Zymomonas mobilis subsp. pomaceae ATCC 29192: one gene and its partner. The protein of the gene in region 1 interacts with the protein of each later gene in a pairwise test. Links are inferred from orthologs where the notes say so. Each region holds a gene or a part of one and is shown in the gene's direction. Other genes may lie near its edges. The genes, in order: ligA and leuS.

Evidence for each region.
Region 2: the proteins of ligA (region 1) and leuS interact in binary tests that used the Escherichia coli proteins (3 or more experiments, as listed by UniProt). The link is inferred for Zymomonas mobilis subsp. pomaceae ATCC 29192 from one-to-one orthologs.

Annotation. Positions count from the first base shown.
Region 1 is NC_015709.1:945,853-953,825, reverse strand. Bases 2,837-5,792 are described here. They hold ligA (NAD-dependent DNA ligase LigA), read left to right. Parts: upstream 2,837-3,193; coding sequence 3,194-5,392; downstream 5,393-5,792. Other genes in these bases: ZYMOP_RS04285 (sugar porter family MFS transporter), read left to right, coding at 5,769-5,792; tgt (tRNA guanosine(34) transglycosylase Tgt), read left to right, coding at 2,837-3,064. In the rest of the region: excinuclease ABC subunit UvrB, read left to right, coding at 1-1,670; more of tgt, read left to right, coding at 1,901-2,836; more of ZYMOP_RS04285, read left to right, coding at 5,793-7,181; zwf (glucose-6-phosphate dehydrogenase), read left to right, coding at 7,333-7,973. UniProt on the Escherichia coli protein: DNA ligase that catalyzes the formation of phosphodiester linkages between 5'-phosphoryl and 3'-hydroxyl groups in double-stranded DNA using NAD as a coenzyme and as the energy source for the reaction.
Region 2 is NC_015709.1:1,902,538-1,910,649, forward strand. What follows is about bases 3,176-6,270. They hold leuS (leucine--tRNA ligase), read left to right. Parts: upstream 3,176-3,501; coding sequence 3,502-6,039; downstream 6,040-6,270. Other genes in these bases: ZYMOP_RS08475 (DUF3576 domain-containing protein), read left to right, coding at 3,176-3,484; lptE (LPS assembly lipoprotein LptE), read left to right, coding at 6,054-6,270. Also shown: ZYMOP_RS08460 (NAD(P)/FAD-dependent oxidoreductase), read right to left, coding at 1-491; ZYMOP_RS08465 (porin), read left to right, coding at 1,010-1,846; ZYMOP_RS08470 (deaminated glutathione amidase), read left to right, coding at 2,023-2,814; more of ZYMOP_RS08475, read left to right, coding at 3,044-3,175; more of lptE, read left to right, coding at 6,271-6,650; holA (DNA polymerase III subunit delta), read left to right, coding at 6,647-7,663.

The DNA of each region.
Region 1 (7,973 bases):
CATCTATGACTTTTCGCTTATTTAAAGGGCAGATCGTCGATCAGCGTGAAATTATCCGTCGGTTGGTGGCCTTGCAGTACAAGCGTAATGATCTTGCCTTTGGGAGAGGGTCTTTTCGTGTAAGCGGTGATACGCTGGAAATATTTCCGTCACATTATGAAGATATGGCATGGCGAATTAGTTTTTTTGGAGATGAAATTGAAGAAATTTCCGAATTTGATCCATTAACGGGTGCCAAAATTGCCAAACTGGATCAGATTAAAATTTATGCCAATTCTCATTATGTGACCCCTGAACCGACATTAAAGGCAGCCAATAATGCGATCCGTCGAGAATTGGATAATCGTTTGCACGAATTTCAAGCGGAAGGTAAGTTATTAGAAGCCCAAAGATTAGAGCAGCGCACCGAATTCGATCTTGAGATGATGGCGGCCACAGGGGCTTGCTCTGGCATTGAAAATTATTCCCGCTTTCTTACCGGACGTGCGCCGGGTGAACCCCCTCCGACTTTATTTGAATATCTTCCTGATAATGCTTTGTTATTTGTGGATGAAAGTCACCAAACTGTCCCGCAGATCAATGGGATGGCGCGGGGAGACTTTCGCCGTAAGACCACTTTGGCTGATTATGGCTTTCGTCTGCCTTCCTGTATCGATAACCGTCCACTCCGTTTCGAAGAGTGGAATGCCATGCGTCCTCAGACCATCTATGTTTCAGCAACACCCGGTCCATGGGAGTTAGAACAAACGGGTGGTGTCTTTGTCGAACAAGTTATTCGTCCCACAGGTCTTATTGACCCTGTGATTGAAGTGCGTCCCATTGAAGAGCAAGTCGATGATTTGATCAATGAAGCTAAAAAAACAGCAGAAAAAGGATGGCGCTCTTTAGTAACGACATTAACCAAAAGAATGGCTGAAGATTTGACGGAGTATATGCATGAAGCAGGTTTAAAAGTGCGTTATATGCATTCTGACGTTGAAACAATTGAGCGTATCGAGCTTATCCGCGATCTGAGATTAGGCGTTTATGACGTTTTAATCGGTATTAATCTGTTGCGTGAAGGTTTGGATATTCCCGAATGTGGGTTGGTCGCGGTATTGGATGCCGATAAAGAAGGTTTTTTACGCTCTGCAACATCTTTAATCCAGACTATTGGAAGAGCTGCTCGTAATTCAGAAGGTCGTGTTATCCTTTATGGTGACAAGATTACAGGTTCGATGGAACGCGCTATTGCAGAAACAGAGCGACGCCGTGAAAAACAGATCGCATGGAATGTTAGCCATAATATTACCCCTACGACAGTACAGCGTCAGGTCGACGATATTGTAGGTCATTTTGGGATAGTAGAAGAGACCAATGTGGCTGAAGAAAATACCCTGTTGGATACTCAACAAATTGAAGTCCGTATCGCCGAGATTGAAAAGCAGATGTTAGAAGCCGCTGCTGATCTTGAATTTGAGAAGGCCGCTGAATTAAGGGATGTGTTAAGACAATTAAAACGCCAACAATTAGGCTTACCTTCTGAAAAGGCTTCCGAGAAGCAAGGCCGATCTGAAGCGGGTCGCCCTGGAACACGTAAAACGCGAAGTGATAAAGCGAAAGAGACTAAGGCGGCGAAACAAGCCAAGCAATATGCAGGTAAAAAAGTCTTGCGTTCCAGAGGTCATTGACCCTGTCAGTCTGAAATCAGATCAGACTATCCCTTAATTTTTAAAGGCTGTCGGCGTGGTTTTTCACAGAAAAATCATTTTTACCGATAGCCTTTTATTTTGTCTTGTTATTCCATAGGAAGCTTGAGAAAGCATTGCGCGGTATGCCTTTATATCTTGCAGTAAAAGCTACAATGACAGAAGAACAGCGCGCTCAAGCGTAAGGGCGTCAGCTAGAAAAGGAATTGAACGTGACAGAGGCGGTAGCCAAAGAAGAAATATCCCATCCGCGTTTTACCTTTTCTATAACGGCGCGCGATGGAAAAGCACGCACGGGTAGCATCGCAATGAAGCGGGGTGTCATTCGTACGCCTGCTTTTATGCCAGTCGGCACAGCGGCTACGGTGAAGGCTATGAAACCCGAGGCGGTAAGCGCTACCGGCGCTGATATTATTCTCGGAAATACATATCATCTTATGCTGCGGCCCGGGGCAGAACGATTGGCTAAATTAGGCGGATTGCATCAATTTATGGGATGGGATCGCCCTATTCTGACGGATAGCGGCGGTTATCAGGTGATGAGTTTATCCTCTCTTACCAAAAAGAGTGAAGAAGGGGTTACCTTTAAAAGCCATCTGGATGGTTCCCGCCATATATTGACCCCTGAACGCTCAATCGAAATTCAGCGTTTATTGGGTAGTGATATTGTTATGGCCTTTGATGAATGTACGCCCTATCCGGCCACGCCCACCTTGGCTGCATCCTCTATGGAGCGTTCCATGCGTTGGGCCAAAAGATCGCGGGAAGCCTTTGATAAGAATAAAGACCAATCCGTCAATTCTGCTCTGTTCGGTATTCAACAAGGCTCTGTGTTTGAAAATTTACGCAAGAAATCCGCTGATGCTTTGGCCGAAATCGGTTTTGATGGGTATGCTGTCGGGGGATTAGCCGTCGGTGAAGGTCAAGAAGCGATGTTCCGCGTGCTTGATTTTTCTGTTCCTATGCTACCTGATGACAAGCCGCATTATCTGATGGGCGTCGGGAAACCCGATGACATTGTGGGTGCCGTTGAACGGGGCATTGATATGTTTGACTGTGTCCTGCCCACACGTTCAGGCCGTAATGGACAAGCTTTTACATGGGATGGCCCGATCAATATTAGAAATGCTCGTTTTGCAGAAGATATGAAGCCCTTGGACAGCAGCTGTCATTGTGTTGTTTGTCAAAAATGGAGCCGGGCCTATATTCATCATCTTATCCGCGCGGGTGAAATTTTGGGAGCTATGCTGATGACAGAGCATAATATTGCTTTTTATCAACAGCTTATGCAGGGATTACGAATGGCTATTGAAGAAGGGCGTTTATCTGATTTTGCTACCGCTTTTCGTGCGCGTTATCGGGCTAAAAACAATTAGCTATTTCTTACTATGTTGAATGAAACTCTTTTATAAAAGTCGGACGCGCCTTCTCTGACTTTTATAAAAATTGAGATGATTTTAACCTAGCCTTTGTATTTCTGATGAGCTTCGTTAAAGCGTAGGATTATGAGTGAGGATCCCGATCTTTTTTCCGCTATATCGTCTCAAAATCAGACATTATCTACTATTTCACCTGAACGCTTAACATCGGATCAGGCTACTTTCGAATTGGAGCGACTAGCTACATTAATTCGCCATTATGATAGGCTTTATCATGACCAAGATTCCCCGGCTATTTCTGATGGGGAATATGATGCTTTAGTGCTGCGTAATCGTCTTATTGAACAGAATTTCCCTAATTTAACGAGGCCAGATTCCCCTAGTAAGCGTATTGGGACACGCGCGACCTCTCGTCTTCCTAAAATTGCTCATTCTATCGCTATGCTGAGCCTTGATAATGGTTTTTCAGATAAAGATGTGGGTGATTTTTTAGACCGCATTCGGCGTTTTCTTCGCTTAGGTGCGCAAGAACCGGTAGCTTTAACGGTTGAACCTAAAATTGACGGCCTTTCCTGTTCTCTCCGCTATGAAAAGGGAAGGCTTACCCAAGCGGTAACGCGAGGCGACGGTATCATCGGAGAAGATGTTACGCCTAATGTTCGGGTTATTAATGATATTCCTGAAACTCTAGCGGGTTCCACATGGCCGGAGGTCGTGGAGATCAGAGGCGAAGTCTATATGACAAAAGCTGCCTTTTCTGATCTCAATCAACGGCAATCAGAAGAAAATGGAAAGCTATTTGCCAATCCTCGAAATGCTGCGGCCGGTTCTTTACGACAGTTAGATCCGAATATTACCGCGAGGCGGTCACTTCGCTTTTTAGCCCATGGTTGGGGAGAAATATCTGATTTTCCTGCCGACACGCAATACGGTATGATGCAGGCTATTAAAAGTTATGGTCTGCCTGTCAGTGATCTTTTGCTGTGCTGTCATTCACTGGATGAAATGTTACAGCATTATCATAAGATAGAAGCCCATAGAGCCGATATGGATTTCGATATTGATGGGGTGGTTTATAAAATTGATCGACTTGATTGGCAAAGCCGTCTTGGCTTTTCTGCCCGTGCCCCCCGTTTTGCTTTAGCTCATAAATTCCCTGCGGAAAAAGCGCAAACAACGCTCTTAGATATTGATATACAGGTAGGACGAACGGGTGTTCTGACCCCTGTCGCTAAATTGGAAGCGGTGACCGTAGGGGGGGTCGTGGTTACTTCTGCAACGCTTCATAATGCAGATGAAATTAAGCGACTAGCTGTTCGTCCGGGAGATCGCGTGCTTATTCAGCGTGCGGGTGATGTTATTCCCCAAATTGTTGAAAATTTAACACCTGAGGTTAATCGGGAGGATTGGCATTTTCCTTCAACTTGTCCTGTTTGTCATTCACTGGCAAAACGGGAAGAAGGGGAGTCCGCATGGCGTTGCACCGGTGGTTTGATATGTCCGGCTCAGCGTGTGGAACGCTTACGTCATTTTGTATCGCGGACGGCGTTTGATATTGAAGGCTTGGGGTTAACCCATATTGAGAGTTTTTTTGCCGATAAATTGATAGTAACACCCGCAGATATTTTTCGTCTTCATAAACGACGTGATACGTTAATAAATCGAGAGGGCTGGGCAGAAGTTTCAGTGAACAATTTATTAGCGGCTATTGAAAATCGTCGTGTTATTTCTCTTGATAGATTTTTATATGCCTTAGGCATTCGCCATATTGGTGTGGTTACAGCTAGAGATTTTGCTCGACAGTATCATGAATGGGATGCCTTTTCAAAAATGATAGGGCAGCTTAAGAGTATGCGTAACATATTATTACCATCTCTCATTGAAACTGAAGAAAAATATCGAAAAAGAGTTGCCAAAGAACTGACTGGATTTGTTAATATTCCTAATATTGGGAATAAAATAATTCAGAGTTTGATTGCTTTTTTCTCGGAAAGCCACAACCAATCTGTCGTTGATGATCTGCTGCTCGAAATCGAGGTCAAATCTGTCCATTTTCAGCAACAATCCTCCCCGCTTGCAGGAGAAGTCATTGTCTTTACTGGAAGTTTGGAAACCCTGTCCCGCGAAGAGGCCAAACGGCAGGCTGAGACTTTGGGGGCCAAAGTTGCCGCTTCTGTCTCGCGCAAAACAAGTTTTGTTGTCTGCGGAAAAGCAGCAGGTTCTAAACTTTCTAAGGCAGAAGCGCTTTCAATTCCTGTTATTGATGAAATGAAATGGCAAAAAATTGTTAAAAACAATGGTCATATATCTGTTAAAACTGAATAAATGAAAAGTTATTCTTTGAAATTTATATCTAATTTTTTTTCATTTTTGGTATTTTAAATTTTTTCTTAAAAAAAATATAAAATTTTTTACAATATATTTAGAGTATTTCTAGATAAAAAAATAGTTTTACTTGTAGTTATCGCAATCGATCAAAAGTAAAAAAATGATCGTCCGTGATCGACGCAAATATTGTTCCAATAATGATAAGGAGGTTTCAAAATCAGTTTAATAGGAGTAACTCGTAATCAGTCCATCGCTAAGGATTCGGTTTTATCTATGTTATGTGGCGGGAAACTAAAATAAGACTGCGACATATCAAAGCCGATACTCAGCTGTTGTAAGATGTTTTTAGATATAAGGCGGGAGAGGAATCGCCATGAGTTCAGAAAGTAGTCAAGGTCTAGTCACGCGACTAGCCTTAATTGCCGCCATTGGCGGTCTACTATTTGGTTACGATTCAGCCGTTATTGCTGCGATCGGTATACCGGTTGATATTAACTTTATTGGTCCCCGCCATCTGTCAGCTACCGCTGCCGCCTCCCTTTCAGGGATGGTGGTTGTTGCTGTCTTGGCAGGTTGTGTTGTTGGTTCATTAATTTCCGGTTGGATGGGTATCCGTTTCGGACGTCGTGGCGGTCTGCTTATTAGTGCAGTCTGCTTCATCATTTCTGGATTTGGTGCCGCTACAACGGGATTGACTGGTGATATTGGCTCAGCATTGCCAATTTTTTGCTTTTTCCGCTTTTTAGGTGGTTTTGGTATCGGCATCGTTTCGACGTTGACTCCAACCTATATTGCTGAAATTGCGCCTCCTGATAAGCGTGGTCAAATGGTATCTGGTCAACAGATGGCCATCGTAACCGGCGCTTTAACGGGTTATATCTTCACATGGCTTCTGGCCCATTTTGGTTCTGTTGACTGGATCAATGCTAATGGTTGGCGTTGGTCACCTGCATCTGAAGGTATAATTGCTGTTGTCTTCTTACTGTTACTGTTAACGGCTCCTGATACACCGCATTGGTTGGTCATGAAGGGCCGCCATTCAGAAGCAAGTAAGATTCTGGCTCGCTTGGAACCTCAGGTTGATCCTAGTTTAACGATTCAGAAAATTAAAGCTGGCTTTGATAAGGCTTTGCAAAAAAGCAATTCAGGTTTGTTTGCTTTTGGCGCAACCGTAATCTTCGCTGGTGTTTCAGTCGCTATGTTCCAGCAACTTGTCGGTATTAATGCTGTGCTTTACTATGCACCGCAAATGTTCCTGAACTTAGGTTTTGGTGCTGATACCGCATTACTTCAGACGATTTCAATTGGCGTTGTGAACTTCGTATTCACCATGATTGCGTCACGCATTGTTGACCGCTTTGGTCGTAAACCGCTTCTTATTTGGGGTGGTATCGCCATGGCTGTTATGATGTTTAGCTTAGGTATGATGTTCACATATCATATCGGTGGCGTTTTGCCTTTGGCTGCTATTCTTCTTTACATTGTTGGTTTCGCAATGTCTTGGGGGCCGGTCTGCTGGGTTGTCCTGTCAGAAATGTTCCCGAATGCTATCAAAGGTTCCGCTATGCCTATTGCGGTTACCGCGCAATGGATCGCCAATATTTTAGTTAACTTCCTGTTTAAAATTGCGGATGGTGATCCCGGTTTAAATCGGACTTTCAACCATGGTTTCTCTTACCTTGTGTTTGCAGGATTAAGTATACTCGGCGCTTTAATCGTCGCACGCTTTGTTCCTGAAACGAAAGGACGGAGCCTGGAAGAAATCGAGGAGATGTGGCGCTCCTAAAATAGTTAAGTTGCTTTGGCTGAATTCTTTTATCTTTTTTTAGATAAGTCTTAACCGATTATACTTTCTGTTTTGGGCGGTAGTATGAACGAAGCGTAAGCGCTAAAAAATAGATGCAAAGGATTCGGCCTCTGTTTTAAGGACGAAAATAATGACGAATACCGTTTCGACGATGATATTATTCGGCGCGACTGGCGATCTTTCACAGCGTATGCTGTTGCCGTCGCTCTATGGCCTTGATGCTGACGGATTGCTGGCAGAAGATCTTCGTATCGTTTGCACCTCCCGTAGCGATTATGATACTGATGGCTTCCGTAATTTTGCTGAAAAAGCGCTTGATCGTTTTGTAGCCCCTGATCGGCTCAATGATGAAGCTAAAGCAAAATTCCTGACTAAACTTTTCTATGACACGGTAGATATTACTGACCCTACCCAGTTCGGAAAGTTAGCTGAACTCTCTGGTCCGGTTGAAAAAGGTATCGCCATTTATCTTTCGACTGCACCTTCTTTATTTGAAGGCGCAATCGCTGGTCTTCAACAGGCTGGTTTGGCTGGTTCCACGTCACGCTTGGCGCTTGAAAAACCACTGGGTCAGGATCTGGCTTCCTCTGATCATATCAATGATGCCGTATTGAAAGTTTTCTCTGAGAAACAGGTCTATCGTATTGACCATTATCTTGGAAAAGAAACTGTTCAGAACCTTTTGACGCTGCGTTTTGGTAATGCTTTATTTGAACCGCTTTGGAATTCAAAAGGCATTGATCACGTCCAGATTAGCGTTGCTGAAACGGT
Region 2 (8,112 bases), 960 kb from region 1 along the record:
ACACGATTATGCGTGTGTAATTCCGTGCCCGTTTTTTTTGCTACGGACAAAAAATGGGCATGAAGCGCCGCGACATCAATGTCTTCACAACTCGCTTCTGATAATCCATGATCCCAGCCCGCTTTTAACCGTGCGCCGGTGGCCTCAATCGCAGCCCGATCCAGCGGCGTTAAAACGACAGGTGTGCCTGCAAAGCTTTCCTGAAATTTCTTTAACGCGTCTAGGCCGTCTTGATCTGCGACATGGGCAATGCCGCGTGGGAATAGGAATCCCCCTGCCTTTAACCGTGGGCCTGATGCACTGGTTAAAGGTTGAATGGCAGGGCCACCATAGGTTTCTGACCAGAACGCAGCAGAACGACCTGTCGCATGGTAACCGGGGGTTGCCTCTGCTTCCAATAACAAGGTGGTGGCTTGATCCCCAATCATCGCCGCCAGTCCGGCCCCTGCAATCCCACTTCCGATAATGGCAATATCGAAAATTTTAGACATTTTTTTCTCCATCCCGACAGCGCCTTAACGCTCTTAAAAAAGCTATTGTCAGTTGATCCCTTGTCAGGCAACCAACTTTATGCGCTTTCCACTTATAGTTAGAGAGAGAAAATGGAATATATTAATTTATAACAATTAAAACATCATTTTTATAGTATTTGGTATTATTATTTTTGTTTTAATATTTGTTTCAAACAAATATTAATATTAATTGAAAAATCGCCCAATTCATTAAAAATTATTTTAATTTCATTGATAAGATATTGAAATACTAAACAAGCAAAAAAAACAATTACTCACATTTTTTTTAGAATTCTCTTTTTAAAAATCGTTAATAATTTATTAAAAAAAGATTGTTGTTATTATATTTTTTTAATGTTGCGTTCCACTTACAGTGCAACCATGCCACACCCCTGTTGTTTTGTTGGGAAAAAAAAGAAAACCCTCTTATAAATATAGAAAATATATCAATCTTTAGTTAGAAAGTTTTTATTCGGAAAGGGGATCAGCGTTAGAAAATGGTTTTGCGCAAGCTTGGCATCGGCTTGACAAAAGGAGGGGGCTCCTTTGCTTATCGATTAGGGGGATGTTTTTTATTTTTTTTGTCGGTTCAGCCTGTGATTGCCGCTTCGCAACCTATTGGGCCGCCGTCTCCTAAAATCGTATCAAGCCATCCGCCTTTTACCTATCATAGCAATCGTAGTCATCACTCTGAAACCAGAGGGAATACTACACGCCTGCAAGTCATCGGGCATAATGGTAACGATGCGCCCATAGGTTCTTTCACGCCCTCGATTGGCGATCCTCGATTGGCCGCCGCTTTTGCGCAATCCCCCGCTAATCCGATTTCTTCCGGTTTTCAGTTTACGCCTTCTTCTGTCCCCGGGCATAAGCGTGCCGTTACTGTTGCGGTAAGGGCGCATATTCTACCACCTACCGGAGAGCATAACGGTACGCCTCAAAGCTTGTCTATTGCCCCCGGCACGGCTTACAATATGGGGGCTTCTCTCAGCTGGAAACAATTTACGCTTTCAGGGGATGTCGGGCATGTCAATGAAGGGCCGATTTTAGGGGGGCGTGATGCTTTTGATGTCGGGGTAAATTATACCAACCATAATTGGTCTACCCGCTTTCAACTTAATTCTGCCCGTAACACCGGTGAAAGATCATCTGCCATCGGTGATAATACTAATTATTCCTTAGATGTGGTCGGTTCTTATATGTTGAACCATCGCCTTCAGCTTTCTGGTGGCTTGCGCTATTCGATGCAACGGAACAGCCATATTTCACCCTCGGCCCCTGATGTTCATCGTGATGGGCAGGCTGTCTATCTGGGAACGACTTTCAAATTCTAATAAATCCGATAAGGGTTTCTCTCAACTTTAAATATCGTCGCTATTAGAGATGACACGCCCTATCATTCAAACTTGTAGTTTTGATAGGATTAGGACTTTACCAAATTAATATTTATTTATGGTAATAAGGATACCAGATTATATTTTTATAAGTAGAGAGATGAAGGAGCCTTTTTTTGAAAGTAGCCCTAGGTCAGTTTGCGGTTCAGCCAGATTGGCATGACAATCTTGTAATATGTAGTGATCTCATCGAGCAGGCTGCGCTTGGTGGTGCTGATTTTTTGTTGTTGCCTGAAAGTATATTGGCACAGGATATGACCGATCCTGATATTATCCCCAAAACAGCACAACCTATTGATGGTCCTTTTATAACGCATCTTCTGGCGGTGACAAAACGCTATCCCAAACTGACTATGGCGGGGTGTCTTCCTATCCCTGATGGCCTAAACCGTTTTTACAATACGCTACTCGTTATCAAAAATGGTCAGATTATTGCAGAATATCGCAAACTTCACCTTTATGATGCTTTTTCCTTTCAAGAATCTCGATCTATCACTGCGGGCAACAGTTTACCCCCTTTGGTGGAAGTGGCCGGTTTTAAACTAGGTTTAATGATCTGCTATGATCTTCGTTTTCCAGAATTAGCGCGCCGCTTGGTTCTGGAAGGGGCTGATGGGCTGATTTTACCGGCTTCTTGGTTAAAAGGGCCGGGGAAAGAATCGCATTGGGATATTTTGGTAAAAGCGCGCGCGCTGGAAAATACCTGCTATATGATTGCAACAGGTGAATGCGGGGCACGGAATATCGGGAACAGCATGGTCGTCGATCCCTTAGGGGTGGCTATTGTAAGGGCTGGGGAAGAACCTGCTTTAATATTTGCTACCTTAGAGCATAGCCGCATAGAACACGCACGATCAGTTTTACCGGTGCTTCACAATCGCCGATTTTTGCCGCCCAAATTTATTTGATAATTTCGGAAATATCTGCATATCACTTTAAATATAGATACTTTCAGAAAAACTATACGATAAGTCTTGCGTCTGGTGCGACAAAATAGAAAAAGCTATAGAACAGATAGAGAGATATACCCATAAAATCTGTCTATAAGACCGCATACGTTCTTACTCTTGCTAGGAAGCCCAGACCATTTATAAGCAAAGCTGTCACACCGCCATTGTTTCCGGGGATTGCCACTTTATGTTTTATCGCCGCTTTATCTCTTTGCTTCTGGCTGCTGTCATTTTACCACTGACAGCTTGTGGCCATGGCCATCAAAAGAGTGTAGCGGGGCTTGCCCCTTCGAGATTAACGACTATCGGCATTAATGCCTATCTCTGGCGGGCGGCTCTGGAAACTTTTTCCTTTATGCCTCTTATCCAGACTGATGCTAATGGTGGTGTTATTATTACAGATTGGTATATCAATCCGGCTAGCCCTAATGAGCGTATGCGCGTGGCTGTTGCTATTTTCGGAGATGATTTGCGCGCTGATGGTTTAAGGATTTCTGCCTCCCGTCAGGTTTTACGTGAGGGCAGTTGGATAGACGAACCCGTCGATGCCAGTACTGTCCAGCGGCTTGAAGATGTGGTGTTAACACGGGCCCGTGATCTTCGACGGACAGCTATGTCTGGTGATTAAGAAAAGGTTTTCGATTAATGAATGAGTCTGGTTTTTCCCAGCGTTTTAATCCGCATGTTATTGACCGTCGCTGGCAGAAAAAATGGGAAGAAAGCGGCTGTTTTCACGCAAAAGATAATTCAGATCGACCGCATAGTTATGTGCTTGAAATGTTTCCTTATCCTTCGGGCCGTATCCATATGGGACACGTCCGTAATTATACGATGGGGGATGTCCTAGCCCGTTATCGTCGCATGAAAGGCCATGAAGTCTTGCATCCTATGGGGTGGGATGCCTTTGGAATGCCCGCTGAAAATGCTGCTATGGAACGCCATGTTCACCCGCGTGAGTGGACAATGTCGAATATCGCTACGATGCGTGAGCAGCTAAAGCGTATCGGGTTTGCCATTGATTGGAGCCGTGAATTAGCCACTTGTGAACCATCTTATTATGGCCAAGAGCAAGCCCTTTTTCTTGATCTTTACAAGGCAGGGTTAGTTTACCGGAAAGAATCAGCGGTCAACTGGGATCCCGTAGATCATACGGTTTTAGCCAATGAACAGGTTATTGATGGTCGCGGCTGGCGTTCGGGTGCCTTAGTAGAAAGACGAAAGCTTAATCAGTGGTTTTTAAAGATCACGGATTTTGCCGATGATTTATTAGAAGGTCTAAAAGACCTTGATCAATGGCCAGAAAAAGTCCGCGCTATGCAGGAAAACTGGATTGGTCGTAGCCAAGGGATGCAATTTCACTTTCATTTTGACAAAGCCCCTGAAGGTTTTGATCAAATCGAAGTTTTCACGACACGTCCTGATACGTTATTTGGGGCCAGCTTTGTTGCTATCGCCTGTGACCATCCTCTGGCGAAGGCGCTTGCTGAAAAAATGGCAGGCTTACCTGAATTTATTGCTGATTGTCAGCAGATGGGAACGGCGACTGAAGATGTTGAAACCGCTGAAAAGAAGGGTTTTGATACAGGTCTCTCGTTAACGCATCCTTTTGATAAAAACCGTAAATTACCCTTATTTATCGCTAATTTTGTTCTCATGGATTATGGAACCGGGGCTGTTTTTGGATGCCCTGCCCATGACCAACGGGATCTGGATTTTGCCCGTAAGTATAATTTGCCTGTCACCCGTGTAGTGGCGCCGTCTCCAGAAGAAGCGCATGAACCAATTGCTGACAAAGCAGACAGCCGCCCGGGCATCATGGTCAATTCCGGCTTCTTGGATGGTATGGCCTATGAAGACGCTAAAAAAGCCGTCATTCAGCGGGCTGAAAAGGAAGGATGGGGCAAAGGCACAACGGTTTTCCGGTTGCGAGATTGGGGGGTTTCCCGTCAACGCTACTGGGGCACGCCGATCCCTATTATTCATTGTGATAGCTGTGGGCCCGTTGCTGTCCCACGGGAACAGCTTCCGGTTACTTTACCCGATGATGTCAGTTTCGATAAACCTGGTAACCCCCTAGAACGGCATCCGACATGGAAAAACGTTAATTGTCCTTGTTGTGGAAAACCAGCCCGTCGGGAAACGGATACGCTGGACACCTTTGTTGATTCATCTTGGTATTTTATACGCTTTGCCAGCCAACCTTCCGATCAGCCTTTTGATAAAAAAATTGCCGAAAAATGGCTCCCTGTTGGTCAATATATTGGGGGGGTAGAACATGCGATCTTGCATCTTTTATATGCGCGCTTCTGGACAAGAGCGTTACAGTCTATCGGACGTCTTGATATAAAAGAGCCTTTTACAGGTTTATTTACGCAAGGCATGGTTACCCATGAAACCTACAAAGATGCGGAAGGGCATTGGTTAGCGCCGGAACAAATCCATAAAAACGAGGAAGGTATTCTTTTAACCACTGAAGGTGGCCCTGTTAATGTTGGCCGTGTGGAAAAGATGTCAAAATCAAAAAAGAATGTCGTCGATCCCGCACCGATTTTAGATCAGTATGGTGCCGATGCTGTTCGTTGGTTTATGTTGTCCGATAGCCCGCCGGAACGTGACTTAGCATGGACTGAATCGGGTATTGAAGGATGTTGGCGTTTTATGCAGAGACTTTGGCGCGTTAGTGCCTTTGCTTTGGATAAAACTTCCGGCGAAGATCGGGATTTGCTTCGTCGTTTGCACTGTGCGATCAAAGATATTGGGACCGCTATTGAGGATCTTTCCTTCAATAAAGCAGTCGCCAAAATCCATGATCTGGTTAATGCTATCGAAAAAGCCAAACCTTCTGCCAGCCGTCGGGAAGCCTCCCGTATCCTATTGCGTTTGGTCGCCCCTATGGTGCCCCATCTGGCCGAAGAAGCCTGGGATATTCTTCAGGAAGACGGCTTCGTTGCTGAAACATCATGGCCGGATTTCGATCCTGCTATGACGATAGAAGACGAAATCGTTATTGCCGTTCAGGTCAATGGTAAACTGCGGGATACGTTAACGGTAAGCCGCACAACATCCAAAGACGAACTCGAAAAATTAGCAACTTCTTCTGCTAAGGTTATAAAGATGCTGGACGGCAAATCGCCTAAAAAGGTGATTGTTGTGCCGAACCGGCTCGTTAATCTGGTAGTATAAAGGCCATTGATATGCTGCATCTTAGCAAGCCGTCCAAAATAGCGCTTCTTCTGTTTTTATGTATGCCGCTTCCCGCTTGTGGTTTGCATCCCCTTTATAAAGGGGGTAAATCCGGGCCGGTTGCTAAGATGCTTGGCACTATTCACGTGGCCTCTATTCCAGGTAAATCAGGGTATTTATTGCATGGTGCCTTGCAAGATAGGCTGTTATCTGAAAATGGCATGACGCCTCAGTATCAGCTGGAAGTCGAGGTTGATGATCGTATTGATGGTTTAGGTATCCGTACCGATAATACCGTTAACCGCGAACGGCGGACATTGCGGGCACGTTATAGGCTAATCAATTTACGCAATAATCAGGTTGTCGTTGATTCTACGGCGGTATCAGATGCCGGTATTGATGTGGTCAGTTCTGAATATGCTACGATTGCGGCAGAAGATACGGCACTTCAACAGATAACTGAAAATGTTGCCAATCAAATTATTACGCATCTTGCACTTTATGCCGAGCGTCGCAATCAGGCGGATCAAAAAGTAGAAAATACGACGGTCAGCCCCGATAAGGCTCAGAATGAAGTAGAAAAACCTCAGACCCCTTCACAAAATCAGTGAAAAGCAATCGCTCTCAGGTCAATAAAGCCATAGAAGCCGTAGGAAAGGGCGAAAAAGTTATCCTGCTGCTCTATGGGCCTGATGTTGCCCAATCACGGGCAATCGCTGATCAGATTGACAAAATAGCCCCCAGCATCGAACGAATAGAACTGACGGGGGCGATGCTCAGGAATGATCCTGCCACGCTAGCCGATGAAGCGGCCTCGATTTCGTTATTCAGCGCTTCGTGCTATGTCCGTGCCGAAGTGGCGGGTGATGAAGCGACAGCGGCTTTGAAATTACTGCTTCCCATACAGAATATAAATAATTCCGTTATTATAATAACCGGAAATTTGAAGCGCGATTCAAAACTACTCAAAACGGCTTTACCTGCGCCCAATATTTTGGCGTATGCGAGTTATCCACCTGAAGGTGAAAATGCCATACGTTTGGTCATGGATTTGGGAAGACAAAAGGGTTTAGCGATTCCTCCTGATATTGCGCAACGCTTAGTACGATATGCTGAAAATAATTGTGCATTGTTCGATCTGGAAATAGAAAAATATGCCTTATACCTAGACGCTTCCCCCGATAACATCGTAACATTGGATCACAATTCAGTGGACCTTCTAAGCGCCGATAATCATGAGGGAAATCTTTCCCAATGTGTAGAAGGTTTTTTTTCCAGAAGTCTTTTTCATACTAAACAAAGCCTCTTGGAACTTTCGGATTCGGGAATAGAGGCTATTGCTATACTCCGTATTTTAATACGCCGCGCCTTACTCTTGTCAGAACTTTCCGCTCAAATAACACAGGGTTCCACCATCGAAAAAGTGATTGAAGGGGCTGGAAAGAAGGTTTTTTGGAAAGAAAAGAGGGCAATTGCTCAACATCTTCGTCAATGGAGAGGACAAGAGCTTGGGCGATTAATAGACTATTTGTTGAAGATTGAACGAAACATAAAACAAGGAAAGACAATAGGTTTTGATTATGTTGCACAAGAGCTTTATTTAATAATCAGCCTTTACCAATAAATTTTTTTATAGAAACCGTTTTCCTTCTTAACTCATTAGCCATTTTCAGTCGAAAATTTTTCGATAAAAATAATTTTAACAAAAAATGCTAGTAGGAAAAAAGCGCTAACCTTAAAATTTTTTAACAATTTAAGGATATATATTTTCAGGATCAAATTTATCGCGTTTAATTTTTTCTTAAATTATCAATCGAAAATTTTGTAGGAAAAAATATAACCTATCAAACGTTTTAGCGATTCTCTTGTATTTGTAGGGTTTTTTTGTTTCTTTTTTATAAAATAAAACCTTACTTTATCTATCTTTTTATAAGTAATTGGCGTTTTAATCCTATTAAAATTTAAGTGACTGTATAAAATTGCTGGATTAAAGGGGGCTGACAGGACTAGGGAAGCTTTCATCACCTATTCTTTGAAATGGGATAGGAAGCTTTCTTGATGGGTGGTTGTCTG